Regions from separate parts of the Mesorhizobium sp. M0633 genome, predicted to be linked through region 4. Evidence: predicted binding sites of a transcription regulator. Region 4 holds the regulator's gene; each other region holds the start of a gene.

Region 1 (7,424 bases), on a different contig from region 4:
TGGCCTGAACGTCCTCGCCGGCGGTATGAGGCGCAAGGCGGCCGCGATGGCCGTCTGTGCGCCGCTTCTCGCAATAATCGGTATCGGAGCAGACGAACATGTGGCCGCCGTGGTCGTCGAGGATGACCTCGTCAAGATAGACGTTCTCGGCCGCGCACAGCGCGCAGGGCTGGTCGAAGGTCTGCACCTCGAAGGGGTGGTCCTCGAAGTCGAGACTGACGACTTCGGTAAAAGGCGGCAGCGCATAGATGCGCTTTTCGCGGCCGGCGCCAAACAGCTGCAAAGCCGGCGAACGATGCATCTTGGGATTGTCGAATTTCGGCGTCGGCGACGGGTCCATGACATAGCGGCCTTCGACCTTGACCGGATAGGCGTAGGTGGTGGCGATGCGGCCGTGCCTGGCGATGTCCTCGTAGAGCTTCACATGCATGAGGCCGTATTCCTCCAGCGCATGCATCTTGCGCGTTTCGGTCTCGCGCGGCTCGAGGAAGCGCAGCGGCTCGGGGATCGGCACCTGATAGACAAGCACCTGACCGGCGCTGAGCGGATGTTCGGGGATGCGGTGGCGGGTCTGGATGATGGTCGCCTTGGCCGTCTCGGTGGTGACGGCGACATTGGCGACCTTCTTGAAGAAGGCGCGGATCGAGACGGCATTGGTGGTGTCGTCGGCGCCCTGGTCGATGACCTTCAGCACGTCGTCCGGTCCGATGATCGACGCGGTGACCTGGACACCGCCGGTGCCCCAGCCATAGGGCATCGGCATTTCGCGCGAGGCGAACGGCACCTGATAGCCGGGAATGGCAATGCCCTTGAGGATGGCGCGGCGGATCATCCGCTTGGTCTGCTCGTCGAGATAGGCGAAGTTGTAGGTGGCGATGTCGGTGGGTTGTGCGGTCATTCCGCTGCCTGCCTTTTTTCTTCGGGCTTGCCGGCGTTTTCGCGGGCGTCGTGCTCGGCGCGCATGCGGCGCACCAGGTCGAGTTCGGCCTGGAAATCGACATAGTGCGGCAGCTTCAGATGCTCGACGAAGCCGGTCGCCTGGACGTTGTCGGAATGCGAGATGACGAACTCCTCGTCCTGGGCGGCGGCGACGACATCCTCGCCGAGTTCGGTTGCACGAAGAGCGCGGTCGCACAGCGCCATGGCCATCGCCTTGCGCTCGCTCTGGCCGAAGACGAGGCCGTAGCCACGGGTGAATTGCGGCGGCGCCTTGGCCGAGCCCTTGAACTGGTTGACCATCTGGCACTCGGTGACGCGCACGGAGCCGAGCGGCACGGCGAAGGGGAGTTCCGGCACGTCGAGCTCCAGCTCGACCTCGCCGATGCGAACCTCGCCGACGAAGGGATGGTTGCGGGCATAGCCGCGCTGGGTGGAATAGCCGAGCGCCAGCAAAAAGCCCTCGTCGCCGCGTGACAGCGCCTGCAGGCGGATGTCGCGCGCCATCGGAAATTCCAGCGGCTCGCGGGTGATGTCGCCGGGGACATGATCCCCAGGCATGTCGCCGTCGGGCTCGATCAGGCCCTCACGGGCGAGGATCGCCGAGACGCGCGGCATGGCTTCCGGCTCGCCTGTACGCTGCTCCGGCTCGGCGACTTCGCCGCCGGCGGCAAGCTCGGGATCGAGCAGCCGGTGGGTGTAGTCGAAGGTCGGGCCGAGCAACTGGCCGCCGGGCAGGTCCTTGTAGGTCGCCGACACACGCCGCTCGACCAGCATCGTGCCGGTGTCGATCGCCCTGGTGTAGCCGAAACGCGGCAGCGTGGTGCGATAGGCGCGAACCAGGAAGATCGCCTCGATCATGTCGCCGCGCGCCTGGACGATCGCCAATGCCGCCAGTTCCCTGTCGTAGAGCGAACCTTCGCTCATCACCCGGTCGACGCCGAGCGCCAGCTGCTCGACGATCTGGTCTAGACGAAGTGCGGGCACCGAACGGTCGCCGCGCCGGCGGTCGGCGAGCAGTTTGTGAGCATTGCGAATGGCCGTCTCGCCACCCTTTACCGCAACATACATGCTACGCCTCCATCATCTTGATGCGCGTCGTGCGCGGCAGGCAGGCAATTGCGTCGAACGTGGCGAGGATGATATCGACGCCACGCGGAAAACGCTGGTTGTTCTGCTTCCATTGCTCGACGAAATGGCGCGGCATTTGCGCCGGCGCGATCGTCGCCGTCTTCTCGATGCCCGGGCCTTCGAGCAGCAGCGCAGCGCCGGAGACGAGATCGCCGACCTCGAGGATCAGCGTCGTGGAGCGATCGGGATAATCCTGGGTGCCTTGCGAAAACCCGTCGAACGCCATCATCTCGGCCGGCGTGGCGATCAGCGCGAAATGCGCGTCGGCCGGGGTGTTGGCCAGCGGCGCGCCGGTATGGAAGCCAAGCCAGGATTTCACCGCCGCCGACCCCTGCAAAGCCGGGTCGAGCCAGAGCGGCGTGTCGTTGTCGCACAGCGTCAGCGCAACGGCGCCGGCGGTGGCCGATAGCGGCACCGGGGGATGGGCGAGGGCCGGCAGCGGCTGCACGCTGCCTGGCCGCGCCATCGCGTCCATCACGGCACGGAATACGGTCTGGGCATTGAATACCGGATCGGCGAAGCCGCCTTCAATGGATTGAGTGGCGATATCCATCAGTCTTCTCCGCGCACCATGGTGAAGAAATCGACCTTGGTCGCCGCCGTCTCGGCGCGGCGCTGTTCACGCGCCTTGGCCAGTGCCGCCTGCAATGGCGCAACGATCCTGATCTCGACCTCATTGCGGTGGGCCGGGTCCTGCCACAGCGCATCGGCGATTGCCGCCAGCCTTGCCTTCTGCTTGTCGCGGCCGAGCGCGTAGCAGTGGCCGACATGGCCGGACGCAAGCCGCACCGTGGCACGGGTGACCGTCGCCTCGCCGACATTGAAAGGGGCACCACCGCCGCCGATGCGGCCGCGTACCGTAACCAGGCCGGTTTCGGGGCCACGCAGAAGTTCCGCTTCGCAAGGCAGGCCGGCTTCGTCCCAGAGGCGGACGATGTCGTCGCCGGCCGATTGCGCCAGCGTCGCCATCACGGCCTTGCGCTCGGCCTGCTCTCGCGCTTCCCGTCCTCGCATGGCCGGTGCTCCTCGTCTGCGTTCATTTGTCTATTGATATAGACAACTATACAAATTATATCCATTATCTAGCGCGTGTCCATGACGGGCACGTGACACGGGCCAAAAGACCGGCGCGAGGAATTGGGGCGGGAGATGATCGGACAAGCCAACAGCATCGAGCGGCGCAGCGGTGTCGCGCTGTGGCGGCAGATCGCCGACCAGATCCTGCATTCGATCGCCGCCGGCGATTTTCCCGAGAATGCCGCGCTGCCGCCGGAGATCGCGTTGGCCGGACGCTATGGCGTCAACCGCCACACGGTGCGTAGCGCTATCGCAGCGCTGGTGCAGGAGGGTGTGCTCAGGGCGGAGCAGGGGCGCGGCACCTTCGTGCTGTCGCGCAAGCGGCTGTCTTATCCGATCGGCGCCCGCACCCGCTTTTCCGAGGGATTGCAAGGACAGGCGTCCGAGCGGCATATCACCTTGCTCGCGTCATCGATCGAGCCGGCCAACCGCCGTGTCGCAGAGGGCTTAGGCCTTGCGACGGGGGCCGATGTGATACGCCTGGAAACGCGCGGCGAAGCCGATGGAATGCCGGTGTCCCGCGCGGCCGGATGGTTCGATGCCAGGCGCTTTGCCGGCATCGATGCCGCCATGGCGGAAACCGGTTCGATCACCGCATCGCTGGCACGTTTCGGCATCGACGACTATCTCAGGCAATCGACCGTGCTGTCGGCGCGCCATGCCGATGCCGCCGACCTTGCTGACCTCGACCTGCAGCCCGGCGCCATCGTGCTGGTGACGGTCGCCGTCAACGTCACGCCCGACGGTCAGCCGATACAGTTTTCGGACTCGCGCTTCCCGGCCGAGCGGATCGAGCTCAAACTGTCGGCGCTCTGAGATGCGGCAGCCCTGGCATCATCCGACTTGAATGACGGCCTTGATCAGGCCGGACTTCTCATGCGCCCAGCGGGCGAGGTCGTGCGGCGTCTCGCCAAGCGTGGTGCGGTGGGTGACCAGCTTTGTCAGCGGCAGCGCGCCGTTGCGGATCGAGGCGGCGACATGGTCGAAATCGGCACGCAGGGCGTTGCGGCTGCCGATCAGCATCATCTCGCGCTTGTGGAATTCGGGATCGGAAAAGGCGATGTCGTCCTTGACGACGCTAACCAGGACCAGCGCCCCGCCGTGCGCGACATGGGCGAAGGCCGACTGCACCGACCGGGTGTTGCCGGTGGCATCGAAAACCACGTCGAAGCCGTCGCCGCCGGTTGCTTCCCGCACCAGGTCGGCAGCAGCGCCCCGCGAGCCGTCGAGGGTCGCGAAGCCGAGTTCGCTTTCGGCGAAACCCAGCCTCTCCGCACTCATGTCGAGCAGCGTCACGTCGAGCCCGGCGATGCGGGCGAACAGCGCCGTGCCGAGCCCGATCGGGCCGGCACCAATGACCAGTGTGCGCGCACCTGGATCAGCGAGCGAGCGCCGCACGGCATGGGCGCCGATCGCCAGGAATTCGACGGCGGCGGCATCGGCCAGCGACAGGCCGTTTGCCGGATAAAGATTTTGCGCCGGCACCAGGATCTGCTCGCACATGGCGCCGTCGCGGTGGACGCCGAGCACCTCGATCCTGACGCAGCAATTCGGCTTGCCTTGCCGGCAGGCGATGCATTTGCCGCAGGCGAGATAGGGATTGACGATCACCGCTTCGCCGACGGCGAGATCGACGTCCTCACTAACCTCGATCACGGTGCCGGAAACCTCGTGGCCCATGATGCGGGGATAGGCGAGGAACGGGTGCTTGCCTTCGAAGATGTGATAGTCGGTGCCGCAGATGCCGACATGGCTGACGGCGACCAGCGCCCAGCCGGCGGGGGGCGCGCCAGGCGCCGGACGGTCTTCGAGGACAAGTTCGCCGGGCGAGCGGCAGACGACGGCTTTCATGCTTCAATCCAGTCGGTTCATGGCACCGCCGGCCCTGCTGTCGCGAGGCCGGCGGTTATTGGGAGGCAGTCTATTTGCCGCGGCGGCGCAGCCCGTCGAAATAGACGATGACGATGATCAGCACGCCGGTGATGATGCGCTGCCAGAAGGCGTTGACGTTGAGCAGATTGGCGCCGTTGTTGATGGTGGCAAGGATGAAGGCGCCGAGCAGCGGTCCGTGCACGGAGCCGACAGCGCCGAACAGCGAGGTGCCGCCGATCACCGAGGAGGCGATCGCCTGCAATTCCCAGCCCTCGGCCTGCGTCGGATTGCCGATGCCGATGCGCGAGGCAAGCAGCACGCCGACGAAGGCCGCACACAGGCCCGACAGCGTGTAGGCCATGTAGATGGTGCGCTGGACGTTGACGCCTGACAGGCGCGACGCCTCGGCGTTGGAGCCGACCGAGAACAGATAGCGGCCCCAGCGGCTGTGGTGCAGGAAGATGTAGGCTGGGATGCCGACCAGGATCACCATCCAGAACAGATTGGGGACGCCGGCGAAGGAACTGCGCGAGAACGTCTGGAAGGCGTCGTTGTTGATCGAGATCGAGTTGCCATTGGTCATCAACAGACCGATGCCGCGCAGCGAGGTCAGCGTTGCCAGGGTGATGATGAAGGGCGGCAGGCCCATCTTGACGATGCCGAACCCATGGAACATGCCGATGGCGACGCCGACCAGCAAGGTGATCAGGATGGCGAGGAAAACCGGTGTGCCGGCGTTGATCAGCATCGCGACGATGACGGTGGCGAAGCCGACCACGGCGCCGACGGAAAGGTCGATGCCGCCGGTGATGATGACGAAGGTCTGGCCGACCGCCAGGATGGCGATCATCGACCCTTGCCGTAACAGGTTGGAGATGTTGTTGGCGGAGGCGAAGCTCGGCGTCGCCACCGACAGGATGATCCATAAAAGAACCAGCAGCGCCAGCAGTGTCAGCCCGAACAGGGCGTTGTAGTTGCGTTTCGGCCTTTCGGCAGCGATCGCCTCGGTGCTCATATCTTCCCTCCCGGTCTTTCTTGTTTCTCGGCCAGCGCCTGGGTGAGGATCTCCTCGTGATCAGCGGTACGAAACCCATGCGTGGCCACCAGCTTGCCGCGCCGGAACACGTGCAGCGTGTCGGCGAGCTCATAGACCTCGGGCAGGTAGGACGAGATCAGGATGATGCCGGCTCCCTTGGACAACAGCGCGCCGAACAGGCGGTAGATCTCGGCCTTGGTGCCGACATCGACGCCGACAGTCGGCTCATCGAAGATGAATAGCTTGGCGCCGTGGGCGAGCCATTTGCCGATGACGATCTTCTGCTGGTTGCCGCCGGACAGGCTGGAGGCCAGCGCGCCGCGCGTCGGCGTCTTGATGCGCAGGTCGGCGATCTGGCGATCGGCTTGCGCCTTTTCCTGCGCGCGGGAGATCAGCAGATTGCTCGAGATGCGCTTGTAGATCGGCAGATTGAGGTTGAGTCCGACCGGCAGGTTGAGGCAGAGGCCCTGGTCGCGGCGGCTTTCCGGGGCCAGCGCCATGCCGAGCCTGATCGCGTCATGTTCGGAATTGACCTTGACCTCCTTGCCCTCCCACAGGATCTGGCCGGCCGATTTGCGGTGCCGGCCATAGAGCGTGGTGACGAACTCGCTGCGCCCGGCGCCGATCAGGCCATAGAGGCCGACGATCTCGCCGGCACGGACGGACATCGAGACATTTTCGAAACCCTTGCCGGACAGGTTCCTGGTTTCGACGATGGTCGCGCCGGGGGTGAAATGCTCCTTGTGGTAGACCTGCTCGATCGAGCGGTTGATCATCATCTTGACCAGCTCGGCGTCATTGGTCTCGGCAATGTTCCTGGTGCCGACCAGCGTGCCGTCGCGCAGCACCGAGACGCGGTCGGCGAGCTCGAACACTTCTTCCATGCGATGGCTGATGTAGATGATGGTGACGCCTTCGCCCTTCAGCCGGCGGATCAGCGTGAACAGCTGGTCGGCCTCCTTGCGGGTAAGATAGGCGGTCGGCTCGTCGAAGATCAGGAATTTGGTGCCGCGCACGGTGGCGCGGGCGGCGGCGATCAACTGCTGCTGGCCGATGGTCAGGTCACCCAGCATGACATGCGCCGGCAGGTCGAAGCCGAGATCGTCGATGATCTTCTGCGCCTGCCTGATCATCGCCCGCTGCTGCAGGATGCCGAAGCGGGAATCCTCTTCGCCGAGGAACATGTTGGCGGCGACGGTGAGATGGCGGCACAGGACGACTTCCTGATGCACGGCATTGATGCCGAGCGCCATCGCCTCATGCGGCGTTGCCAATGCGGCAGGCTTGCCCTCCCAGATGACGTCGCCGGAGGTGCGCGGCATGACGCCGGTAAGAAGCTTGATCAGGGTGGATTTGCCGGCGCCGTTCTCGC
Region 2 (7,424 bases), on a different contig from region 4:
GGCAGTTTCCTGCGCTTCCGGTGCTCATGTACCAAAAGTACGCTCCGCTCCGGTTCTCGGAACCCACCATTTTCGGCTCGGCCTGACCTGAATCTCACCACCCCTCCGGCGATCGAGCGAATGAAGGGGAGGGGCGTCGATGAAAATCGGCATGTGCATGTTGTTGTGGACGACCAGTGTCACGAAAAAACACGAGCCGTTGTTGAGGGATATCAAGGCGACCGGCTTCGACGGCGTCGAGATACCGATCTTCTCCGGCACGCCGGACGACTACAAGAAGCTCGGTGAGCTGCTCGACCGCATCGGGCTGCAACGTACCGCCGTCTCGGCGATGGGCGATCCGGCGATGAACCTGATCTCGGCCGACGCCTCGACGCGCAAGGCCGGTATCGACTACATGAAATCGGCGATCGACTGCGCTCAGGCGCTTGGCGCGAACACGTTGAGCGGCCCGCTGCATTCCACACTCGGGGCCTTCTCCGGCAGCGGGCCGACGGCGGCCGAGAAAAAACGTTCGATCGCTTCGCAGCGCGCCATCGGTGACCATGCCGGCAACAAGGGTGTCACCATCGGGCTGGAGGCGCTCAACCGCTTCGAATGCTATCTGCTCAACACGATGGACGATTTGTCGGCGCATATCGACGCGATCGACCGGCCGCACATCAAGGCGATGTACGACACCTTCCACGCCAACATCGAAGAGGCCGACCCGATCGACGCCTATACGCGCAACCGCAAGAACGTCGTCCATATCCATATTTCGGAGAACGATCGCGGCGTGCCGGGCCGTGGCCATATTCCCTGGAAGGAGACGTTCTCCGCCATCCGCAAGAGCGGCTACGACGATTGGCTGACGATCGAGGCGTTCGGGCGTTCGCTGAAGGATTTGGCCGCGGCCACCAAGGTGTGGCGCGACTTTTCCGAGAGCCCGGAAGCTGTTTACCGCGACGGCTGCAAGCACATCAGGAATGGATGGAGGAAGGCGCCCTAACCGCACGCCTGCGCAACGCCCCCGTCAGCCCTGGCCGGCCTGGATCCGGTTGTAGTCGTGGATCGTCCTGCTCAAGCGGCGGCGCAGGAAATTGGAAATGTTGTCGAAGATGAAAACGACGAGCAGGACCAAGAGCACCATGTAGAAGACATTGGCCCAGTTGGAATTGGTGCGCATCGCCTCCCAGAGCTTCAGGCCGATGCCACCGGCACCGACGGCGCCGATGATCGTCGCGCCCCTGGTGTTGGATTCCCACTGATAGAGTGTCTGGCTGATGAAGACCGGGATCACTTCCGGCAGCACGCCATAGCGCTGCACCAGCAAGCCGTTGGCGCCGGTCGACTGGATGCCCTCGCGTGGCTTGTCGTCGATGTTCTCGAGGCCTTCCGAATAGACTTTGCCGAGCGTGCCGATCTCGGTGAAGAAAATCGCGGCGCTGCCGGCAAGCGGGCCCGGGCCGAAGGCGCGGGTGAAGAACAGCGCCCAGATCAGCATGTCGACCGAACGCATGAAATCGAAGAACCGCTTTAGCACCTGGCTAAGCAGGCCGCTCGGGGTGATGTTGCGGGCGGCGAAGAAGGCGAGCGGGAAGGCAACGATGCCGCCGAGCAAGGTGCCGAGAAACGCCATGACGATGGTCTGGAACAGCTTCGTCCAGACGTCGCCATGCTGCCATTGGGCGTTGTTCCAGATATTGTCGGCGGCCAGCGCAATGTTTGATGTGCCCGGCTTGAGCTGGGGTCCGGACATCAGCAACGAGACCACCTCGCCGGGTGACTTGCCGAAGAAGGGCGAGCGTGTGTCGAAGACGAAATTCGCCCAGCCGAGGAAGCGCTTGCGGACCTTGACGCGATCGACGGTTATGCGGACCTCGCCGGCAAAGCCCATCCTGGCGATGATTTCGTCGTCATGCGCGGTGATCCAGTCCGGCACCGGGCCGGATACTACCGGCTTGCCGCTGGCCAAGGACACCGGCACCGCCTGGCCATTGGCGACAAGCGTCGCCTCGGTCTTGTCGAAGGTGACCGATTTGGCCCGGCCGTCGATCAGGATGGTGTAGGAGCCGTTGGCGTTTGTGATGACCCAATCGGGATGCGGGTCTTCGCCGAGCGCCGAAAAACGCGGGTATCTGGGTGTGATCTGAGGCTGGTCGAGACGGAATTCCGGCTGCAGATCGTAGCTGATCCATTGCGTCAGGAAGAGCGGCAGGCGCTCCCAGTGCGATTCCCTCAGCACTTGCGGCAGGCTGAAGAACCACAAGGCATAGACGAGGTAGAGCAGGATGCCGGTGAACAGGACCAGCGGGCCGAAGCGTTTGTACAAGGGCCGCCGGAACACTTGGGGAAAGCGCTCCTCGATCGACCGCATCTCATCGGCGGTCATTGCGGCCATGGGCAGTCTTCTTGTTGATTTGCCATGATCTTTTCCAAAAACCGGAATCCACTTTTTGGGATCATGGTCAGGCACCCATCATGAATGCCTGCTCGCCGACGAGCTTGCGGCGTAGCCAGGCGGAAAACTGGTCGACGAGGAAGACCGTCGTGAACAGCAGCAGCACCAATGCCAGCGTCTTGGCGCCGAAGCCGCGCGAGATGGAGAGCTTCAGTTCCTCGCCGATGCCGCCACCGCCGACCGCGCCGATAATGGTCGAGATACGCACATTGATCTCGATCCTGAGCAGCGTGTAGGACATGAAATTGGGCAGCACTTGCGGCAGGCCGGCAAAGCGCACGCGCTCGAACCAGTTGGCGCCGACCGCGCGCAGGCCTTCTTCGGCGCGCATGTCGATGTTTTCGTTGATCTCGTAGAAGAGCTTGCCGAGGGCGCCGATGGAATGCAGGCCGATGGCGATGATGGCTGCGACCGGGCCGGTCGAGAGGATGGCTGCGAACAGGCCGGCAATGACGATCTCGGGGAAGGCGCGAAGCAGTTCCATGAAGCGCTTGACAACGAGCCTGAGCACCGGACTGGGCGTCAAGTTGCGCGCGGCGATGAAGGAAAAGGGCACCGCAAAGACAAAGCCGATGAAAGTGGAAACCAGCGCCACGTTAAGCGTGGTGAGCATCAGCTCGAAATATTCGGGTAGATAAAAGCCGCCCCAGAGATAGACGCGGCCAAGCGGGAAGTTGAACTCTGGGCTGCCCTTGTCGTGCGGCGATGCGATGTCGAACAGCGCCCGCCAGACGTCGTTCCAGTCCTTGGGAACAAGCCAACTAAGGAAATCCAGTATGTGCGGCAGCCGATCGAAGAAATGTCCGGCATTGGCCTCGTCGGCGAACCACATGGCTGTGCACATGGCGACAAGCAGTGAGCCGATGCCGAGCGCCGTGTAGAACCGGCGCAAGGACGTCTGGCGTCGCCAGGCGTCTGCTGCCTGCCGGACCGCGTCTGAACGAATTGTAGCGGCGAAGGTCATACGGGGTCGCGAGCGGACACGCAAAAAGGGCGGCGCTGGAGGACGCCGCCCTTTCCGCAATTGTCGTCAGCCGCCGATCGCGGCTTTGCGGGCTTCGACGATGACGCTGTAGAAGTCCGGCTTCACCGGAACATAGCCGGTGAAATCGCCGCCTTCGATGGCCTCGAAGCAAGGCTTGTCCTTGGCCGGCAGGCTGGTGAAGAAGTTGGCGAGCTTGGCGCTCATACCGCCGCCGAGCGCGGTGCGCACGACCAGCGGGCCGTTCGGGATCAAGCCGGAGCGCCAGACTTCGACGAAATCGTTGGGGTCCACGGCGCCCTTGGCGACTTCCTTGTGGAAGGTGCCGGAGGTGTAGCCGTTCTTGAAGTCGCCGATGCCCGAGGAATCGTCAACCGCAACATCGACCTTGCCGTCGCGAACCGCGAGAAGGTTGTTCTCGTGGCCGCCATTGAACTGGGTCGAGGCGAAGAAGGTTTCGTTCGAAGCGCCGGTGTCCTTCGGGATCTGGGTCAGCGGGATCAGGTAGCCGGAGGTCGAATCCGGGTCGGCATAGCCGAGCTTCTTGCTCTTGGCCGACTTGATGTCGGTGATGCCGGACGACTTCAGCGCAAGGCCGATCGAATAATAGCCGGTCGCGCCGTCGGTCTGCTGGGTGGTGAGGATCGGGGTCACGGCGTTCGGATCCTTGAGGTAGACGCTGGCATAGCCCGACGCGCCAAGCTCTGCGAAATCGAGCGTGCCGCCGAGCAGGCCCTGGATAACGCCGTCATAGTCGGCGGCCGGGAACAGCGAGACCTTCTCGAAGCCGAATTCGGACTTCAGGTGATCGGCGAGGCACTGAAAGTTGCGCAGCCGGTCCGCTTCGTTTTCACCGCCAAGGATGCCGATGCGGAATTCCTTGATATCCTGGGCGTGAGCGGCGCTTGCCGCGATGGCGAGCAATGAAACGGCGCCAAAAACCATCTTCCTGAACATTATCTCTCTCCTGTTGGTCCCGGCCTCGCGCCGGTAGCGTTCGAATTTTTTGACAGGTGCCTTTGACGCGGGCGGGCGATCAGGCCGTTCTCAATATCCCGGGAATGCGGGCTCGAGCGGTCCGGCGGATGCAGCGATTTTCTGTTTGATGGCGACACTGGTGGAGGTGATGGCCTCGGAGATTTCGCCGCCATTGATGTCGGCGCCGTAGACCATGCGCACGGCCTCGCGGTTGAGGGCTTCGGGCGGGCCGTCGAAGACGACCTTGCCGGCGGCCATGCCGATGATGCGGTTGCAGTAGGTGCGGGCCGTATCCAGCGTATGCAGATTTGTGATGACGGTGATGCCCTCGCGCAAATTGATGTCCTGCAGCGAATCCATCACCACCTTGGCGTTGAGCGGATCGAGCGAGGCAATCGGCTCATCCGCCAGCAACACCTTCGGCTGCTGCATCATGGCGCGCGCAATCGCAACGCGCTGCTGCTGGCCGCCGGAAAGGGTGCCGGCCGGCTGCAGGGCGGTGCGGGCGATGTCGAGGCGCTCGAGGGCTGCAACCGCCTCGGCGCATTCACCGCGGGAGAACATGCCAAATAGGTTGGACAGCGTCGAGCGGTGGTTGAGCCGGCCGAGCAGCACATTGGTCAGCACATCGAGGCGCGGCACGAGATTGAACTGCTGGAAGATCATGGCGCAGTCGCGCTGCCATCGCCGGAGCGGCGAGCCGCGCAACCCGGAGACCTCGACGCCGTTGAACAGGATGGATCCCTGGCTGGGATCGATGAGGCGGTTAATCATGCGCAGCAACGTCGATTTGCCGGCGCCGGAGCGGCCAATGATGCCGACCATCTGGCCTTGCGGAATCGCGATGTGAACATTGCTGACGGCGGTGTTCTTGCCGAACCGGCGGGTGACGCCGCGGATTTCGAGCGTAGCTGACATGGTGCAGGCTCCAGTCCAATCGCAATTGAAGGTCTGTTTACCCTGGCTAGCGCAGCCGCATGAACCTGCGGTGTCGGAACGATGTCAGTTTTGTTACTGCCCACAGCCTGGAGCGGGGCGGGATCAACTCGGCGCGAGAAGCTCGAATGGTGAATGGTGATAAGAACGGCTTCCCTGAGCCTCGAAACCTGTCCGCTGCCCCCATTCACATTCACCATTCACCATTTCACGACCCTCAGCCGCCATATTTCTCCAGAAACGCCTCCGCCGACAATTCCCGAAAATCGTCGAGCGCGGCGCGCAGCCTTGCGTGGTCCCAGTCCCACCAGGCGAGCGCCTGGTAGCGCTCCGCGGTGCGGCGGTCGAAGCGTTCGCGGATCGGCTTGGCCGGTACGCCGGCGACGATGGTGTAGGGCGCGACGTCCTTCGACACCACCGCACCGGCACCGACCGCCGCGCCATCGCCGACGGTGACGCCGGGCAGGATGGTCGAGCCGTGGCCGAGCCAGGTGTCGTGGCCGACGGTGACGCGCTTGGCGCGGCGCTGGGCGAAGAATTCGCTCTCGTGTTCGGCGTCGTCCCAATAATCCGACGCGCGATAGGTGAAATGGTGCAGCGTCGGCCGCCAGGTCGGGTGGTTGGTGGCGTTGATGCGCACATTGGCGGCGATGTTGGCAAATTTGCCGATCGTCGCGCACCAGACGCCGCAGTCCTGCATCATGTAGGAATAGTCGCCCAACATGCTTTCCGAAACCCGGCAGCGGTCGGCGATCTCGGTCCAGCGGCCGAGCGTCGAGTTCTCGACTTCCGCGGTCTCGTGGACGAGCGGCGCTTCCGACAGTTTCCTTGTCATGCGGCGATTTTCCCGGCGGCAAAAGCGGTCACGTCGATGACGCGGTCGGCGACCGCCTCGCGCACGTCGTGGTCGTGGAAGATGCCGAGCAAGGCGACGCCTGCCGCCTTCTTGGCCGCGATCAGCGCAATCACGACATCGCGGTTCCTGGCGTCGAGCGAAGCGGTCGGCTCGTCGAGCAGCAGGATAGGGTGTTCGGTGATGAAGCCGCGCGCAATGTTGACGCGCTGCTGCTCGCCGCCGGAAAAGGTGGCCGGCGGCAACGCCCAGAGTTTTTCCGGCAGATTCAGCTGCGCCAGCGAGGCGCCGGCCTTGCCGCGCGCGGCTTCGCGCTCCTCGCCGCGTTCGACCAGCGGTTCGGCGACGACATCGAGGGCGGAGACGCGCGGCACGGTGCGCAGGAACTGGCTGACATAGCCGATGGTAAGCCGGCGCACGGCAAGCACGGTGCGCGGGTTGGCCGTTGCGAGATCGATCAGCCCGGCCTCGTGCTGGACGATGATCTGGCCTTCGTCGGCGGCATAATTGCCGTAGAGCATCTTCAGGATCGAGCTCTTGCCGGCGCCGGACGGGCCGCCGAGGACGGCGCATTCGCCGGCCCTGATCGAGAACGAGACGCCGGCGACAACCGGCAATTTGATGCCGTCGCGCAGATGCATGGTGAAGCTCTTGGCGACATCGGAGACAACGAGCGGGGTCGGCATGATCACACCTGCAATATCGAAGAAACAAGGAGCTGGGTGTAGGGCGCGCGCGGATCGTCGAGCACGCGGTCGGTGAGGCCGCTTTCGACGACGCGGCCGTCCTTCATCACCATCATGCGCTGCGACAACAGCCGCGCCACCGCGAGGTCGTGGGTGACGACGATGGCAGCCAGGCCGAGATCGGTGACGAGGCCGCGCAACAGGTCGAGCAGGCGCGCCTGCACCGAAACATCGAGGCCGCCGGTCGGCTCGTCCATGAACACCAGCCGCGGCCCGGTGACGAGATTGCGGGCGATCTGCAGGCGCTGGCGCATGCCGCCGGAAAAGGCGCGTGGTTCGTCGTCGATGCGATCCTCGTCGATCTCGACCCGCGACAGCCAGTCGACGGCGGTAGCGCGGATCTTGCCGTAATGGCGGTCGCCGACCGCCATCAGCCGCTCGCCGACATTGGCGCCGGCCGACACGGTCATGCGCAGGCCGTCGGCCGGGTTCTGGTGAACGAACCCCCAGTCGGTGCGCATCAAAAAGCGGCGCTCGGCCTCGCTC
Region 3 (7,424 bases), on a different contig from region 4:
GATGCGGACGTTGTCGGCGAGCAGGTCCGACAATTCGGTGCGGTCGGCGATCAGCAGGGCCGAATACCAGCGGTCGATGATCGCGCTATCATCGGCGCGGGCGACAGTTATCGGGCACAGCAGTGCCGCCGCCGCGAACGCGATCCGAGCTCGCACCATGCCTCGTCTCCTACTCCGTCTCCGGCCGCTCGAAATCGCCGGTTTCCTTGTTCATCACCCAAAGCTCGCCGGTCGAAATATCGAACCAGGCACCGTGCAGCGACAGTCGCCCCTTGCCTTCGAGGATCGAAACACAAGGGAAGGTACGCAGATTGGCGATGGAATAGCGGATCGAGATGCGCTCCAGCGCCGTCTGGCGCTCGGTCGCGGTCATGAAGGTGCTGGACGATACGGTCTCGGCCGCGGGCGCGATCAGGCTCATCCACTTGCCGATGAAATCGCCCGGCGATAACGGCGCGGCCGTGGTGTCGAGCGCCGCGCGGATGCCGCCGCAGCGGCCGTGGCCCATCACCACGATGTTCTTGACCTTGAGGCTCTGCACGGCAAATTCGAGCGCCGCCGATGTCGAGTGGAACTGATCGTCTGGCGCATAGGGCGGCACCAGATTGCCGACATTGCGCAGCACGAACAGCTCGCCCGGCCCGGCATCGAAGATCGCTTCGGGCGCGGCACGGGAATCGCAGCAGGCGACGATCATCGTTTCCGGTGCCTGGCCCTCTCGCGCCAGCGAGCGATAACGCCCGCTCTCGGTGAGATAGCGGCCATTCATGAAATTGCGGTAGCCGGTGAGAAGATGCTCGGGAAGATGGGGCATGGGCAGCGGTGGGAGCCTTTCCGGGTTAAAGGCACGGTTCAATCCCGAAAGGCTCTAGCGCATCGGCCTGAAAATCGGAACCGATTTTCGGAAGGCGGGATGGCGTGGTTTCGAGGTGGCAGCCCGTATTTTGACACAGGTGAACGAACGCCGCCATTAATCGGCCTCAGAACCGCAGATTGGCGCCGGCGCGCAGTAGGAGCCAGTAGAACAGGCCGGTCGCGCCAACCGCCAGCAGCATCGCCAGGAAGAAGCCGCTGGGACTCTCGGCAAATGGCAGTCCGCCTGTGTTCATGCCGAAAATGCCGACGATCAGGGTTCCTGGCAAAAGCAGCGCGCTCATCACCGCCAGCGCCTTGAGGCTACGGTTCGATTCGTCGGCAAGCTCAGCCGCAAGCTCCTCCTGCAGCAGCCTTGCCCGGTCGTTGATCATGACGACCTCGCGGTCGAGCCGTTCAAGGCGCGCAGCAAGCCGGCGCAGAACTTCATGTGCGCCGGCGGAAAGGTTCCAGGCGGAACGGTCTTCGTCCTGGAAAAGCGCTGCCAGGGCCGAGATCGGCCGATGCAGGGATACGGCAAGGCGGCGCACATCCTTCAGCTGCCGTTTTTCGTCGGCAAGCCGCTCGGTCACGAGATGATCCTCGACTGCATCCAGCCGCTTCGTTGCCGCGGCGAGCCGCAGGCTGGTGGTCTTGCAAAAAGCCATGACTAGCATTTCGAACAGCTCGAATGCCGTGGCCGGCCGCAGCCCCGCGGCAAGGGCCGTGTGCACTTCCTCCACTGCCGCCAGCGGATGCCGGCGGCCGGTGACCAGCAGCCGTTCCGAGACCGCAAAATGCAATCTGCCGATGGTCGTCGACTGATGGGTGATCTCGCCATGCAGATCGGCCGAAATGCCGTGGACGACGCCATTCTCATGCGCCAGCACTAGGCTGTCCTCATGTCCTTCGAGGATTGCATGAGCCGACGCCGGCAGCGCGCAGGCATGGCTGACCCAGGAATGGGCGCGCCGGTCGACAAGGTCGACATGCAGCCAGACCCAGCCGCCCGCTGAGGCCAGCGCGGCCTCTATGTCTCGGGGCGCCAGCGGTTCGGGAGCTTTGCCGGGAGCGGCATGATAGGCCCAGACCAGCCCGGGAGCATGATGCTGGTCGTCCGCGGCAAGCAATGTCAGATGCGATGCGTCATTCATGGCCGCCGCCGAAACGATGCACGTTCAGGTGATCAGGGCGGCGCCGGGGCCGGTGCCGCGACATTCTGGTCAAACCCTGCCCCCGCTCAGAACACCTGGCGGAAGATGACGAACAACACGAAGGCAAGACAGATGGAGACCGGAAGGGTCAGTATCCAGGCCATCAGCATGTTGCGCACCGTCGACCATTGCAGGCCCGAGCCGTTCGCCGCCATGGTGCCGGCAACGCCCGAGGACAGCACATGGGTGGTTGAGACCGGCAGGCCGAGATAGTCGGCCGATGCGATCGTCGCCATCGCGACAAGCTCGGCGGACGCACCCTGACCGTAGGTCAAATGGCTTTTGCCGATCTTCTCGCCGACGGTGACGACGATGCGCTTCCAGCCGACCATGGTGCCGAGGCCGAGCGCCAGCGCGATGGCGACCTTGACCCAGAGCGGGATGAACTTCGTCGCGTTGTCGACCGCCTTATGGTAGGTCGTCACCGCCTTCAGGTCGTCTGCCTCCATCGGCAGCAGCTTCTTCTTGTCGATCAGCTTCAGCGCTTCACCGATAAGATAGATGTTGTTGCGGGCGTTGCTGACCAGCGTTGTCGGCAGCTTTTCCACGGACGGATAGGGCGACAACATGGCGCTGGTGTCGTGGATGAAGCTCTGCAGGGCAGGCGTGGTCTCGTCCTTCCAGGTCTTGGTGCGAACGGCGTCGCCGACCGCGGTCGCCGCGTCAGTCACGACGACGCCGGGCTTGACGTATTTGCCGAGTACCGTTTCGACTTGCGTCGCCGCCGATTTGTAAGCTTCGAGATAGTTCACGTCCGGTGTGCGGTTGAGCGCGAACGCGGTCGGCACGACGCCGATCAGGATGAGCATGATGAGGCCCATGCCCTTTTGCCCGTCATTGGAGCCGTGGGCAAAGCTGACGCCGGTGCAGGTGAAAATAAGCAGCGCCCGAATCCACAGCGGCGGCGGCGCGCTCGACTTGGGCGCCTCGTAGAGCTCGCGGTTCCTGACCAGCAGCTTCATCACCAGAAGCAGCAGTGCAGCCAGGCCAAAACCGACCAGCGGCGAGATCAGGAGCGACAGGCCGACATTGGACGCCTGCGACCAGTCGACGCCGCTGGTGACGGAGCCGGCCGGGGCCATGAACTGGTTGGCGAGACCGACGCCGATGATCGAACCGATCAGTGTGTGCGAGCTCGAGGCAGGCAGGCCGAGATACCAGGTTCCGAGATTCCACATGATCGCCGCGACCAGCAGCGCGAAGACCATGGCCAGCCCCGCGCTCGATCCGACCTGAAGGATCAACTCGACCGGCAACAGCGAAATGATGCCGAAGGCGACTGCTCCGCTGGCGGTGAGCACGCCGAGGAAATTGAAGAAGCCGGACCACATCACTGCAAGCTCGGCCGGCATGGAATGCGTGTAGATCACCGTTGCCACCGCATTGGCAGTGTCGTGAAAACCGTTGACGAATTCGAAGCCGAGCGCGATCAGCAGCGCCAGCCCAAGTAGGATCCACGGCACCGCGACGGTGCTGGTCAGGTCCTGGCTGAGCGCGTAGCCGACATAGGCAAGGCCGCCCAGAATGATGACGGCAAAGGCCGGCAGAAACCATTTACCGGTGCCGTTTGGCCGGTCAAGCGGATGCTCCGGCCTTGGAATTCCTGCTTCGCTTGAAACAATATCGACCACACCCCACTCCTCGTGCCTTGCAGCAAAGAATGGGAGGACGCTATGTCGGCACGATGAAGCCTGTGTGACGGCAGGCACTTTGGGTTGACGCAAACGGGCGATCGAAGCGAGCGAGGCAACTGAACCCAGCCGGCGTATTCCTAGACTATTCCGCGATCTCCAGCAGGGTCGATATCAGCAGCCGGCGCTCTTCGACGGAGAGAATGTCCGAACCGAACAGGTTCATGCTGCGAAGCCCTTCGATGGCGAGATAGCAGACCAGCAGCGCCTTGAGATTCGGCGTCTCCTCCTTCAGCCGCTCGAACACCTGCCGCCTGAACGATTTTATCGGCGTCAGGAAGTCGGGATCCTCGGCAATCGCCGAAAATATCCAGGATGCCGACGGTTTCGATTCCTCGGCATGCTCGGCCGACAGCTTGATGTAAGTTGCAAGCGGGCTTTCGCCGTTGACGCCGGCCGTGCGGGCGGACTCCAGCGCCTGCTCGAAGGCGCGCAGGTAATCCTCGACCAGCGCCTGCATCAATTTCGCCTTGGTCGGGAAATTGTAGAGAAGACCACCCTTCGACACGCCGGCACGGCTGGCGACCGCATCCAGCGACAGGCTGCCAGGACCCGTCTCGCGCGCCACGGCGGCGGCGGCGGCGAGAATCTTCTCGCGCGAATTTGCTCTGCGGGCCTTCATCAAGCGTTCCCCATTCATTAGCTTAGGCGGAATTGACAAGACCGTCCAGACGGTACAGTAAGATCGCCGTCATTTGAAATTGGGACCAGTCACAGGTATGTGTTCCGGCCGTCCGACCGTTATGCTGGGCCGTGGCCGAGGGGACTGTTCGTGATCAAGCGCTTCATCATCGCCTTCATTCTGCTCGTGCTGGTGTGCGGCGGCATCGTCGGCTTCAACCTGTTTCGCGACAATGCGATCAAACAGTTCTTCGCCACCATGAAGCCGCCGGCCGCGACCGTGTCGACGGTCATCGTCAAACCGATGTCCTGGACGCCCGGCATCGAGGCGATCGGCACTGTCAGTGCCGTACGCGGCGTCGACCTGACGGTCGAAACCGCGGGCATCGTCAAGGACATCCTGTTCCATGCCAATCAGAAGGTCGCCGCCAACGCCGTGCTGCTGCAACTCGACGATGAAGTCGAGCGAGCCGACCTCGTGGCATCGAAGGCGCAAGCCACCTCCGACCAGACGACGCTGATGCGCGCGCTTGAGCTGCAGAAGCGCGGGGTCGGCACCGACGCTACGCTCGACACAGCGCAGGCAGCAGCATCGGTCTCCGCCGCGCAGGTGAACAAGCTGCAAGCGGTGCTCGACCAAAAGCAGTTGACGGCCCCTTTCAAGGGTACCGTCGGTATTCCGAAAATCGACATTGGCCAGTATCTCACACCCGGCACCGCCGTGGTGACCTTGCAGGACATGGACACGATGCGTGTCGATTTCACCGTCCCGGAGCAGCAGCTTCCGCAGCTGAAGATCGGACAGACGGTGCGGTTGGGCGTCGGCGGCGGCGACATGCCGTTCACCGGCAGCATCCGCGGTATCGATCCGAAGATCGACCCGACCAGCCGGCTGGTGACGGTAAGGGCGGAGGTCGGCAATCCCGAAGGCAAGCTGACGCCCGGCCAGTTCGTCCAGGTGCGCGTCGAACTGCCCGAGGAGAACGACGTGCTGGCGCTGCCGCAGACGGCGCTGACCTCCAGTCTGTACGGCGACTTCGTCTTCGTAGTGCGCCCGGCCAAATCCGCCGAAGCCAACGGCGCGGCGCCCGAGGCAAAGCCGGAAGAAAAGCCGGCTGCAGATGCTGCCAAGCCCGCAGCCGAAGCACCCGCGGCAAAACCCGACGAAAAGTCGGCTGCTACCCCAGCCAAACCGGCAGAGGAAGCCAAGCCGGCAGCGGAAGAACAGAAGCCGCAGCTCGTGCTAGCCCAGGTGTTCGTCAAGCCAGGCCGCCGCAACGCCGGCCTGGTCGAGATTCTGGAGGGCATCGCGCCAGGCGACGAAGTCGTTACCGCCGGCCAGAACCGGCTCTCCAACGGAATGTCCGTTGCCGTCGACAACACGATCGATCCGAGCAAGCCAGGGAACCAGCAGGCAGCCCAGCAATGAGCTTTTCCGACCTCTTCATCCGCCGCCCGGTCCTTTCGACCGTGCTTGCCTGCATGATCCTGCTTCTGGGTTTTCAGGGCATCTTCAACCTTTCGATCCGGCAGTATCCAGAGGTTGAAGAAACGGCCATCACCATCACCACTGCCTATCCCGGCGCCAGCGCCGACCTGATCCAGGGGTTCATTTCCGCGCCGATCGCGCGTGCCGTCGCGTCGACCGAAAACATCGACTATGTCACGTCGGCGAGCCGGCCGTCATCCAGCACCGTGACAGTGCAGATGAAACTCGGCTCCGACCCCGACGTCGCGCTGAACGAAGTCTTGTCGAAGGTGCAGAGCGTTCGCGGCGATCTGCCGGACGAAACCAAGGACCCGGTGATCGTCAAGGGCACCGGCCAGCAGTTCGCGATGATGTACATCTCGATGCAGAACCCGAACATGACGCCGGAACAGCTCACCGAATATATCGAGCGCGTCGTGCGGCCGCGTATCTCGACGGTCGAAGGCGTCGCCGACGTGCAGATCTTCGGCGCAGCCGAATATTCGATGCGGGTCTGGATCGACCCGATCAAACTGGCGGCGCGCGGCGTGACGGCGGCGGAAGTGCTGGCCGCCATCAACGAATCGAATTTCCTTTCCGCGCCCGGCGACACCGAAAACGAATATGTGGTTTCCTCGATCACCGTTCGCTCGACGCTGCAGACCCCGGAGGCTTTCGCTGCCCTTCCGCTCCGCTCGAAAGACGGCAATGTGGTGAGACTGCGCGACGTGGCCCGCGTCGAACTCGCCGCGGCGAACACCGACACCAGGGTCAGCTTCAACGGCAAGCCCGGCATCTTTCTCGCTATCTTTCCGACGCCGGCCGCCAATCCGCTGACCACCGCGGCGGCAATCCACAAGATTGTGCCGACCATTCAGGAGACGCTGCCGCTCGGCATGACGATGGAGATCGTCTACGACTCAACCGAGCAGATCAGCGCGTCGATCGAGGAGGTATTCAAGACCATCGGCGAGGCGGTCGCCATCGTCATCGTCGTCATCCTGCTCTTCCTCGGCTCGTTCCGCTCGGTGCTGATGCCGATCGTGACCATTCCGCTGTCGCTGATCGGCGTCTGTTTCCTGCTGTTTTCAGTGGGCTATTCGATCAATCTTTTGTCGTTGCTGGCCATGGTGCTGGCGATCGGACTTGTCGTCGACGATGCCATCGTGGTGGTGGAAAACATCCACCGCCATATGGAGGAAGACGGCTTGTCGCCGATGCAGGCGGCGTTCAACGGCATGCGCGAGATCTCGTCCGCCGTCGTCGCCATGACGATAACATTGGCCGCCGTGTTCGCGCCGCTGGCCTTCACCGGCGGCCTGACAGGCGCACTATTTCGCGAATTCGCGGTGACGCTTGCCGGCTCGGTGGTGCTTTCGGGTGTCGTCGCCCTCACCATCACACCGATGATGTCGGCACGTATCCTGAGGTCCGGCTCGCACAGCCGCTTCCAGCGCATTGTCGACAATACGTTCGGGCGCGTCGAACACATCTATGAGCGGCTCGTCACCGGTTCGTTGAACTATCGCCCGGTGACGCTGATGATCGTCCTCGCGCTGGTCGCCACGACCGGTTTCA
Region 4 (7,424 bases):
GGGTACGCTTGGCGATGAAGGTCATGATCAGCCCTACGGCTACAGCCATCAGCACGGGTATGGCGATGCCATGGGCGATGAACAGCCCGCCTTCGGGAACGGTTATATTGTTGGCCGCCGCATATCTGTTCACGATGCCGACCGGCCAAGGATAGGAATTGGCAAGCCATATGGCGCCCATGATGACAAGGCAAGTGACGGCCCCGAGGAACGTCTCGGCCCAGATCGGGCGTAACGGGAAGCGGAACCGCTTGCGCTGCACCCGCCCGTTGAGCAGCATGAACACAACCGCCAGGCACGCGACAATTCCGACGATCCAGCTCCATCGCGCACCGATCGAACCCGTCGGTCCGCCGCCCATCAGCTGGAAAGTGGCATCCAGCGGCGCAATCGTCTGCCCACTGGCGACCCACCATGCGGCACCCCGCCAGACCAGAAGGCCGCCCAGCGTCACGATGAAGGCCGGCACCTCGAGATAAGCGATGATGTATCCCTGGAACGCTCCGATCAGAAGGCCAAGCGCGAGGCCGATGGCCAGCGCCAGGATCCAGATCCAGGGGTTGCCTAATTGCAGACCGACCATTCGCACCAGGAAATGCACCTGCGCAAAACCCATGACCACGCCGATCAGGCCTTCGGCGGAGCCGACCGACAGGTCGATATTGCGCATGACGATAACCAGCACCATTCCGGCGGCCATTATGGCCACGGCCGAAGTCTGCACCGACAGGTTCCAGAGATTGCGTGGCGTCAGGAAGGTCCGGCTGTCGAAGTCGAACGGATTGACGCCGAGCCGTACGCTAGAAATGACATGCAGGCCGACCCAGATGACCAGCAGCGCGCCGACCATGCCGAGCATGCGCGTGTCGAGTTCGGTTGCCTTGAGAAATCGGGCAACAATGCCGAGTTCGGATTCCCGTGCCCGGTCTGTCGTGCTGTCGACCGGCGTGTTGGACGTCGTGTCGGTCATGATGTTTCTCCCGCCGGGTTGCCGTCTGCCGCGGATGCCGGAAGCAGCCTAGAAGTTATCCGCCGGAAGCGGAAAAACAACTCTTGTTGGAAAAACGCCGCGGCGAGCGGCCGCGGCGTTCGGACTTTTCGGAAACGTCGGCTCAGTTGCAGACTGCAACAGTGCCAGCCGTCACCCCGGCGCAGACCTCTTCTTTCTTGATCCAGCCGGCGTCGATGACGACGTTGAGGTTGTCCTTGGTGATGGCGACCGGGGTCAGGAACAGCGACTTGACGGTATTGCCGCCGGGCGTGGTGAAATCCTTCACGCCGGCAATGTCGGTCATCTGCTTGCCGTCGGCCAGTTGCGAGGCGATCTCGGCGGCATTCTTGCCGAGCTCGCGCGCATCCTTCCACACCGACACGGTCTGTGTGCCGAGCGCGATGCGGTTCAGCGCGGCGTGGTCGCCGTCCTGGCCCGAAACCGGAACCGATCCGGCCAGCCCTTGCGCCGTCAGCGCGGCGACGACGCCGCCGGCAGTGCCGTCATTAGCGGCGACCACGGCATCGACCTTGTTGTCGTTGGCGGTCAGGAACTGTTCCATGTTCTTCTGAGCGTTGGCCGGCAGCCAGCCGTCCGTATAGGCCTCGCCGACATTCTTGATCTTGCCGCCGTCAATGGCCTCCTTCAGCACCTCCATCGAACCGGCAAACAGGAAATCGGCATTCGGATCGGAACCCGAACCCTTGATGAAGACGTAGTTGCCTTCCGGCTTCACCTTGAAGACTTCGCGGGCCTGCATGCGGCCGACTTCCTTGTTGTCGAAGGTCAGATAGAACACGTCCTTGTTCTCGATCAGCCGGTCATAGCCGACGACCGGGATGCCTTCGTCCAGTGCCTTCTGCACGGCCGGCCCGATGGCCGAGGCGTCCTGCGCCAGGATGATCAGTGCGCTGGCGCCCTGCGAGATCAGGCTCTCGACGTCGGTGAGCTGCTTGCCGGGGTTGGACTGTGCGTCGGCGGAAATATACTTGTCGCCTGCGGCCTCAATGGCCGCCTTCATTGCGGCCTCGTCGGTCTTCCAGCGCTCTTCCTGGAAGTTCGACCAGGAAACGCCGATGACCTTGTCTTTAGCCTGCGCCACCGACGCCAGCGCCAGCGTCATGGCGACACCCGCCAGAATGGCGGTCGTGAATTTCTTCATCATATCCTCCCTGCGCCGCGTACGGCGTGACCAATTGGCTCAAAGACCAGCTTAGAAGCTCTAATTTTTTCGAGCCTCGAAAAAATACTGGCCCGATCTCCGGCTGCTGTCAACATCGATTCTGATGGATTTTGATGACTCTGCGAGTTTTTTCGAGCGTCGGAATAAACGATGACAGCGCAACCTGCATCTGACACTATTTGCCTGCGTCCGACACTATTTGTCGGACATTACCGACGGCTTCCGGTTCATGAGCGGCCGCCGCAACCGGGAGGAAAGCAAAACAATGTCGGTCGGAATCCGCCATGACGATTTGCGCCGGCGCAACCGGGCGATGGTGATCTCGGCGGTGCGCCGGGCCGGCCAGCCATCGCGTACTGAGATCGCAGCTACTACCGGCCTCAGTCATTCGACCATATCGGCGATCTCTTCCGACCTGATACGGGAAGGCATCCTCGCCGAGAGCAAGGCAAGTGAGCCCGTTTCGTTGAAACGCGGTCGTCCGCAGGTCGGCCTCGCCCTCAACCCGGAAGCGGCGGCGGTGCTGACCGTGGTGTTGTCGCTGAATTTCCTGTCGGCCGCCATTATCGACTATACGGGACAGGTGGTCGCCGAGGAACAGCGCCGGCTGGACACGCTGACCATGCCGCGCGACGAGCTGATCCGTGAATGCATGGCCATCGTCCGGCGCCGGCTGCAGGATCCAGACCTTGACGTCCGCAGTGTCGCCCGCATCGCCCTGGCGATTCAGGGCATTACCGACTCCCCTGCACGCGCCATGCTGTGGTCGCCGATCACGCCGCAGACCGACATCGCCTTTGCCGACATGCTGGAGGACGAATTCGGCATCCCGGCAACGGTGGAGAACGACTGCAACATGATGGCGGTGGCTTTGCGCTGGCGCAATCCGGATCGCTATCGCGACGACTTCATCGCCATCCTGCTTTCGCATGGCATCGGCATGGGGCTGGTGCTGAAGGGCGAACTGTTCACCGGGACGCATTCCTCGGGTGGCGAATTTGGCCACATGATCCATCGTCCGGGCGGCGCGCTCTGCCGTTGCGGGCGGCGCGGCTGCATCGAGGCCTATGCCGGCAACTACGCCATCTGGCGCAACGCCAGGCAGATGAGCGAAGAAAGCGAACCGATCGCCGACGTCAGCGACGCCGACATGCGAGCACTGGCGGCCCGGGCGCGCGAGAAAGATGGGCCGGAACGCGAGGCCTACCGCAAGGCCGGCGAAGCGCTGGGTTTCGGTCTCGGCTCGCTGTTCGCGCTGATCGATCCGGCACCGGTCGCGATGGTCGGCGCCAGTGCCGCCGCCTTCGATCTGATCGAGCCGGCCTTGCGGAAGGCAATCGCCCAGACCGCCGGCGGCCAGCATTCGGGCTCGATCTCCTTCGATACAGAGCCGAACGAATTGCCGCTGATCCGCGAAGGCTGCGCGATGCGGGCGCTAAGCTTCGTCGACCAGGAGATTTTCGCGCCGGGCGCGCAAATGAGGCCCAGCGTCAGAAAGAACGTAGCCTGACCAGGCGGGTCAATCTTCCCTGATCGCATAGCCGGCACCGCGGATGGTGCGGATGACATCCGGCATCCGGCCGTTGTTGACGGCTTTGCGCAGCCGCCCGACATGCACGTCGACGGTGCGTTCGTCGATGTAGATTGTCTCGCCCCAGACATTATCGAGTAACTGGCTGCGCGAGAAGACACGGCCCGGATGCCGCATCATGAACTCGAGCAGCCGGAATTCGGTCGGCCCGAGCCTGATTTCGCTCTTCTTGCGATAGACCCTGTGCGATTCGCGATCGAGCACGATGTCGCCGACCTTCAGCACGCTGGACAGCACTTCCGGCTTGGCGCGCCGCAGCAGCGCCTTGACCCTGGCCATGAATTCCGGTGTCGAAAACGGTTTGACCAGATAGTCGTCGGCGCCGGTCGAAAGCCCGCGCACCCGGTCGCTCTCCTCGCCGCGCGCGGTCAGCATGATGATCGGCAGCCGCTCGGTTTCGGGGCGCACCCGCAACCGACGACAGAGCTCGATGCCGGAAACCGCTGGTATCATCCAGTCGAGCACCAAAAGGTCGGGCACATTCTCCTGCAAACGGATCTCGGCTTCGTCGCCGCGTGTCACCACCTCGACCTGGTAGCCTTCGGATTCGAGATTGTAGCGGAGCAGCACACCCAATGGCTCCTCGTCCTCCACCACCATTATGCGTGGTGCGATCATCGGCTGGGCACCCCCATCATGTCACCGGTGCGGACATTGTCGTTTCGTCCTGCTTCGGACGATTGACCGGCAATTGCTCGCCGGTCAGCACATAATACGCATTTTCGGCGATGTTGGTGACATGGTCGCCGATCCGCTCCAGATTCTTGGCGCAGAACAGCAGGTGCGTGCAAGCGGTGATGTTGCGCGGATCTTCCATCATGTAGGTCAACAGCTCGCGGAACACGGACGTGTATTTGACGTCGATGCGCTCGTCGGCGGCACGCAGCTTGGCCAACGCGGCCGCATCGCCTGCAGCATATTCCTCGATGACACCCTGCACCTGGATGAGAACCAGCTGCGCCATCGCGTCGATGGAATGCGACAGGTCCCGCGGCGTGGCGCTGAGGCCGACCGCACTCACGCGCTTGGCGATATTCTTGGCAAGGTCGCCGATGCGTTCGAGGTCGCCCGCCATGCGGATCGCTCCGACCACATGGCGAAGATCGTGGGCCATCGGCTGGCGTTTGGCGATCAGGGTGATGGCGCGGTCGTCCAGTTCGCGTTGACGCGCATCCATGATGGCGTCGTCGGAAACGACGCGTTGCGCCAGCACGTTGTCGGAATTCAACAGGGCCTTGGTCGCCCCGCCGACCATCGAACCGGCGAGGTCGGCCATGTCGCGGATCAGCTTGCTGATCTGCTCGAGATCCTCGTCGAAAGAAGCGACTGTGTGTTCGCCCATGGTCCTGTCCTCATATGCATGATCGGAACGGCTCAGCCGAAGCGGCCAGTGATGTAGTCCTGCGTGCGCTTCTCGCGGGGCGACGTGAAGATCTTCTCGGTCCGGTCGAACTCGACCAGTTCACCCAGATACATGAAGGCGGTCTGGCGCGACACGCGCGCCGCCTGCTGCATGTTGTGGGTGACGATGACGATCGTATAGTCGGCTTGCAATTCGTCGATCAGTTCCTCGATCTTGGCAGTCGACAGCGGGTCGAGGGCCGAAGCCGGTTCGTCGAGCAGAATGACTTCCGGCTTCACGGCCACGGTGCGGGCGATACAGAGCCGCTGCTGCTGGCCGCCGGACAGGCTCAAGCCGCTGGCGTTGAGCTTGTCCTTGACCTCGCTCCACAGCGCGGCGCGCTTCAACGCCTGTTCGACGCGGCCGTCCATCTCGGACTTGCCGAGGTTCTCGTAGAGCCTGACGCCGAAGGCGATGTTCTCGTAGATCGACATCGGGAACGGCGTCGGCTTCTGGAACACCATGCCGATCTTGGTCCTGAGGAGGTTGAGATCCTGCGACCGGTCGAGAATGTTCTTGCCGTCGAGCAGCACCTGGCCCTCGGCCGTCTGTTTTGGGTAGAGCTCATAGATGCGGTTGAACACACGCAGCAGCGTCGATTTCCCGCACCCCGAAGGGCCGATGAAGGCCGTGACACTGCGCTCAGGCAGTGACAGGCTGATGTCCTTCAGCGCCTTGCTCTGGCCGTAGTAGAAGTTGAGATTCTTGACCTCGATCTTCGTCTTCTCGACGACCGTTTCGGCCATCGTCATGTCTGGGGACAACATCTGTGTCATCTGTCCTCTCTGCGTCCGGTAAGGCTGCGGGCGAGGATGCTCAAGCCCAGAACCGTCAGGGTGATTATGAGTGCGCCGGTCCACGCCAGTTGCTGCCATTCCTCGTAAGGGCTGAGAGCGAACTGGAAGATGGTCACCGGCAGGCTGGCCATCGGCGCGTTGATATTGCTGCTCCAGAACTGGTTGTTGAGCGCGGTGAAGAGCAGCGGCGCCGTCTCGCCGGAAATGCGTGCTATCGCCAGCAATATGCCGGTGACGATGCCGGACAATGCGGCGCGGTAGGCGACCGAACGGATCACCACCCAGCGTGGCGCGCCGATCGCGGCACCGGCTTCACGCAACGCGTTCGGCACCAGGTTGAGCATGTCTTCAGTGGTGCGCACGACCACCGGAATGACCAGGATGGCAAGCGCAACGGCGCCGGCAATGGCCGAGAAATGTCCCATTGGCCGCACCATCAGCTCATAGACAAACAAGCCGATGATGATCGACGGCGCCGACAACAGGATGTCGTTGATGAAGCGGACGACGGTGGTGATGCGCGAAAAGCGTCCATACTCGGCCATGTAGGTTCCCGCCAGCACGCCGATCGGCGTGCCGACGACAACGGCGATGATCGTCATCAGCAGGCTGCCCGCGATGGCATTGAGCAGGCCGCCGGCCTCGCCCGGTGGTGGCGTCATCTCGGTGAAGACCGCGAGCGAAAGCCCGGCTGTGCCCTTATAGACCAGTGCGCCGAGAATGAGCGCCAGCCAGGCAAGCCCGATGCCGGCGGCGACGACGCAAAGCGCCATCATCACCGAATTCCTGGCTTTGCGGCGGCTGTGGAGCGATGAGGATGTCGACATCGGTCAGGCTCCCGTACGGGCGTCGATCCGCATCAACATATAGCGGGCGGCGGCAAGGATCAGGAAGGTGATAACGAAGAGGATCAGGCCGAGCGAAACCAGCGAGGAGGTGTAGAGGTCGCCGTCGGCCTCGGTGAATTCATTGGCGATGGTCGCCGAGATCGTCGTGCCCGGCGCGAACAGGGAGGCACTGATGCGGTGGGCGTTGCCGATGACGAAGGTCACCGCCATGGTCTCGCCGAGCGCCCGGCCCAGGCCAAGCATGACGCCGCCCATGATGCCGATGCGGGTATAGGGAATGACCACGCGCCGGGTCACTTCCCAGGTCGTGCAACCGATGCCATAGGCCGATTCCTTCAGCACCGCCGGCACCGTATCGAAGACGTCTTTGGTGATCGAGGTGATGAAGGGCAGCACCATGATGGCAAGGATCAGCGCCGAGGTCAGAAGGCCGATGCCGTAAGGAGGGCCGGCGAAAAGGCTGGATAGTCCCGGCACGCCGTGGAAGACGTTGATGATGAAGGGCTGTATCGCCGTCTGCAGGAACGGCGCGAACACGAACAGGCCCCAGATGCCGTAGATGATCGAAGGAATGCCGGCCAACAGCTCGACCGCTATGCCGATCGGGCGCCT

Evidence for each region. Region 4 encodes PhoB, which activates phosphate uptake and scavenging genes when phosphate is short. Its sites were predicted from a motif close to TGTCATNNANCTGTCAT; they were not measured.
Region 1: a site for PhoB is predicted at 3,163-3,179, ahead of phnF (phosphonate metabolism transcriptional regulator PhnF). Genes of this name have one in related genera too.
Region 2: a site for PhoB is predicted at 5,403-5,419, ahead of phnC (phosphonate ABC transporter ATP-binding protein). Genes of this name have one in related genera too.
Region 3: a site for PhoB is predicted at 3,751-3,767, ahead of NKI47_RS26145 (inorganic phosphate transporter). Genes of this name have one in related genera too.

The regions. Positions count from the first base shown of each region.
Region 1 is NZ_JAMYQC010000004.1:247,883-255,306, reverse strand. Features, by position in the region: gene NKI47_RS06315 (alpha-D-ribose 1-methylphosphonate 5-phosphate C-P-lyase PhnJ) at 1-898, opposite strand, end outside; gene NKI47_RS06310 (carbon-phosphorus lyase complex subunit) at 895-2,007, opposite strand; gene phnH (phosphonate C-P lyase system protein PhnH) at 2,009-2,620, opposite strand; gene phnG (phosphonate C-P lyase system protein PhnG) at 2,620-3,081, opposite strand; gene phnF (phosphonate metabolism transcriptional regulator PhnF) at 3,217-3,960, shown strand; gene NKI47_RS06290 (zinc-binding alcohol dehydrogenase family protein) at 3,979-4,995, opposite strand; gene NKI47_RS06285 (ABC transporter permease) at 5,066-6,031, opposite strand; gene NKI47_RS06280 (sugar ABC transporter ATP-binding protein) at 6,028-7,424, opposite strand, start outside.
Region 2 is NZ_JAMYQC010000004.1:256,001-263,424, reverse strand. Features, by position in the region: gene NKI47_RS06360 (sugar phosphate isomerase/epimerase family protein) at 140-991, shown strand; gene phnE (phosphonate ABC transporter, permease protein PhnE) at 1,016-2,383, opposite strand; gene phnE (phosphonate ABC transporter, permease protein PhnE) at 2,451-3,407, opposite strand; gene phnD (phosphonate ABC transporter substrate-binding protein) at 3,474-4,382, opposite strand; gene phnC (phosphonate ABC transporter ATP-binding protein) at 4,473-5,321, opposite strand; gene NKI47_RS06335 (DapH/DapD/GlmU-related protein) at 5,557-6,174, opposite strand; gene phnL (phosphonate C-P lyase system protein PhnL) at 6,171-6,878, opposite strand; gene phnK (phosphonate C-P lyase system protein PhnK) at 6,881-7,424, opposite strand, start outside.
Region 3 is NZ_JAMYQC010000030.1:12,019-19,442, reverse strand. Features, by position in the region: gene NKI47_RS26160 (nuclear transport factor 2 family protein) at 1-159, opposite strand, end outside; gene NKI47_RS26155 (carbonic anhydrase) at 170-814, opposite strand; gene NKI47_RS26150 (transporter) at 981-2,006, opposite strand; gene NKI47_RS26145 (inorganic phosphate transporter) at 2,093-3,697, opposite strand; gene NKI47_RS26140 (TetR/AcrR family transcriptional regulator) at 3,843-4,379, opposite strand; gene NKI47_RS26135 (efflux RND transporter periplasmic adaptor subunit) at 4,530-5,807, shown strand; gene NKI47_RS26130 (efflux RND transporter permease subunit) at 5,804-7,424, shown strand, end outside.
Region 4 is NZ_JAMYQC010000008.1:67,001-74,424, forward strand. Features, by position in the region: gene NKI47_RS10695 (sugar ABC transporter permease) at 1-970, opposite strand, end outside; gene xylF (D-xylose ABC transporter substrate-binding protein) at 1,113-2,153, opposite strand; gene NKI47_RS10705 (ROK family protein) at 2,440-3,684, shown strand; gene phoB (phosphate regulon transcriptional regulator PhoB) at 3,694-4,383, opposite strand; gene phoU (phosphate signaling complex protein PhoU) at 4,400-5,107, opposite strand; gene pstB (phosphate ABC transporter ATP-binding protein PstB) at 5,140-5,943, opposite strand; gene pstA (phosphate ABC transporter permease PstA) at 5,940-6,791, opposite strand; gene pstC (phosphate ABC transporter permease subunit PstC) at 6,795-7,424, opposite strand, start outside.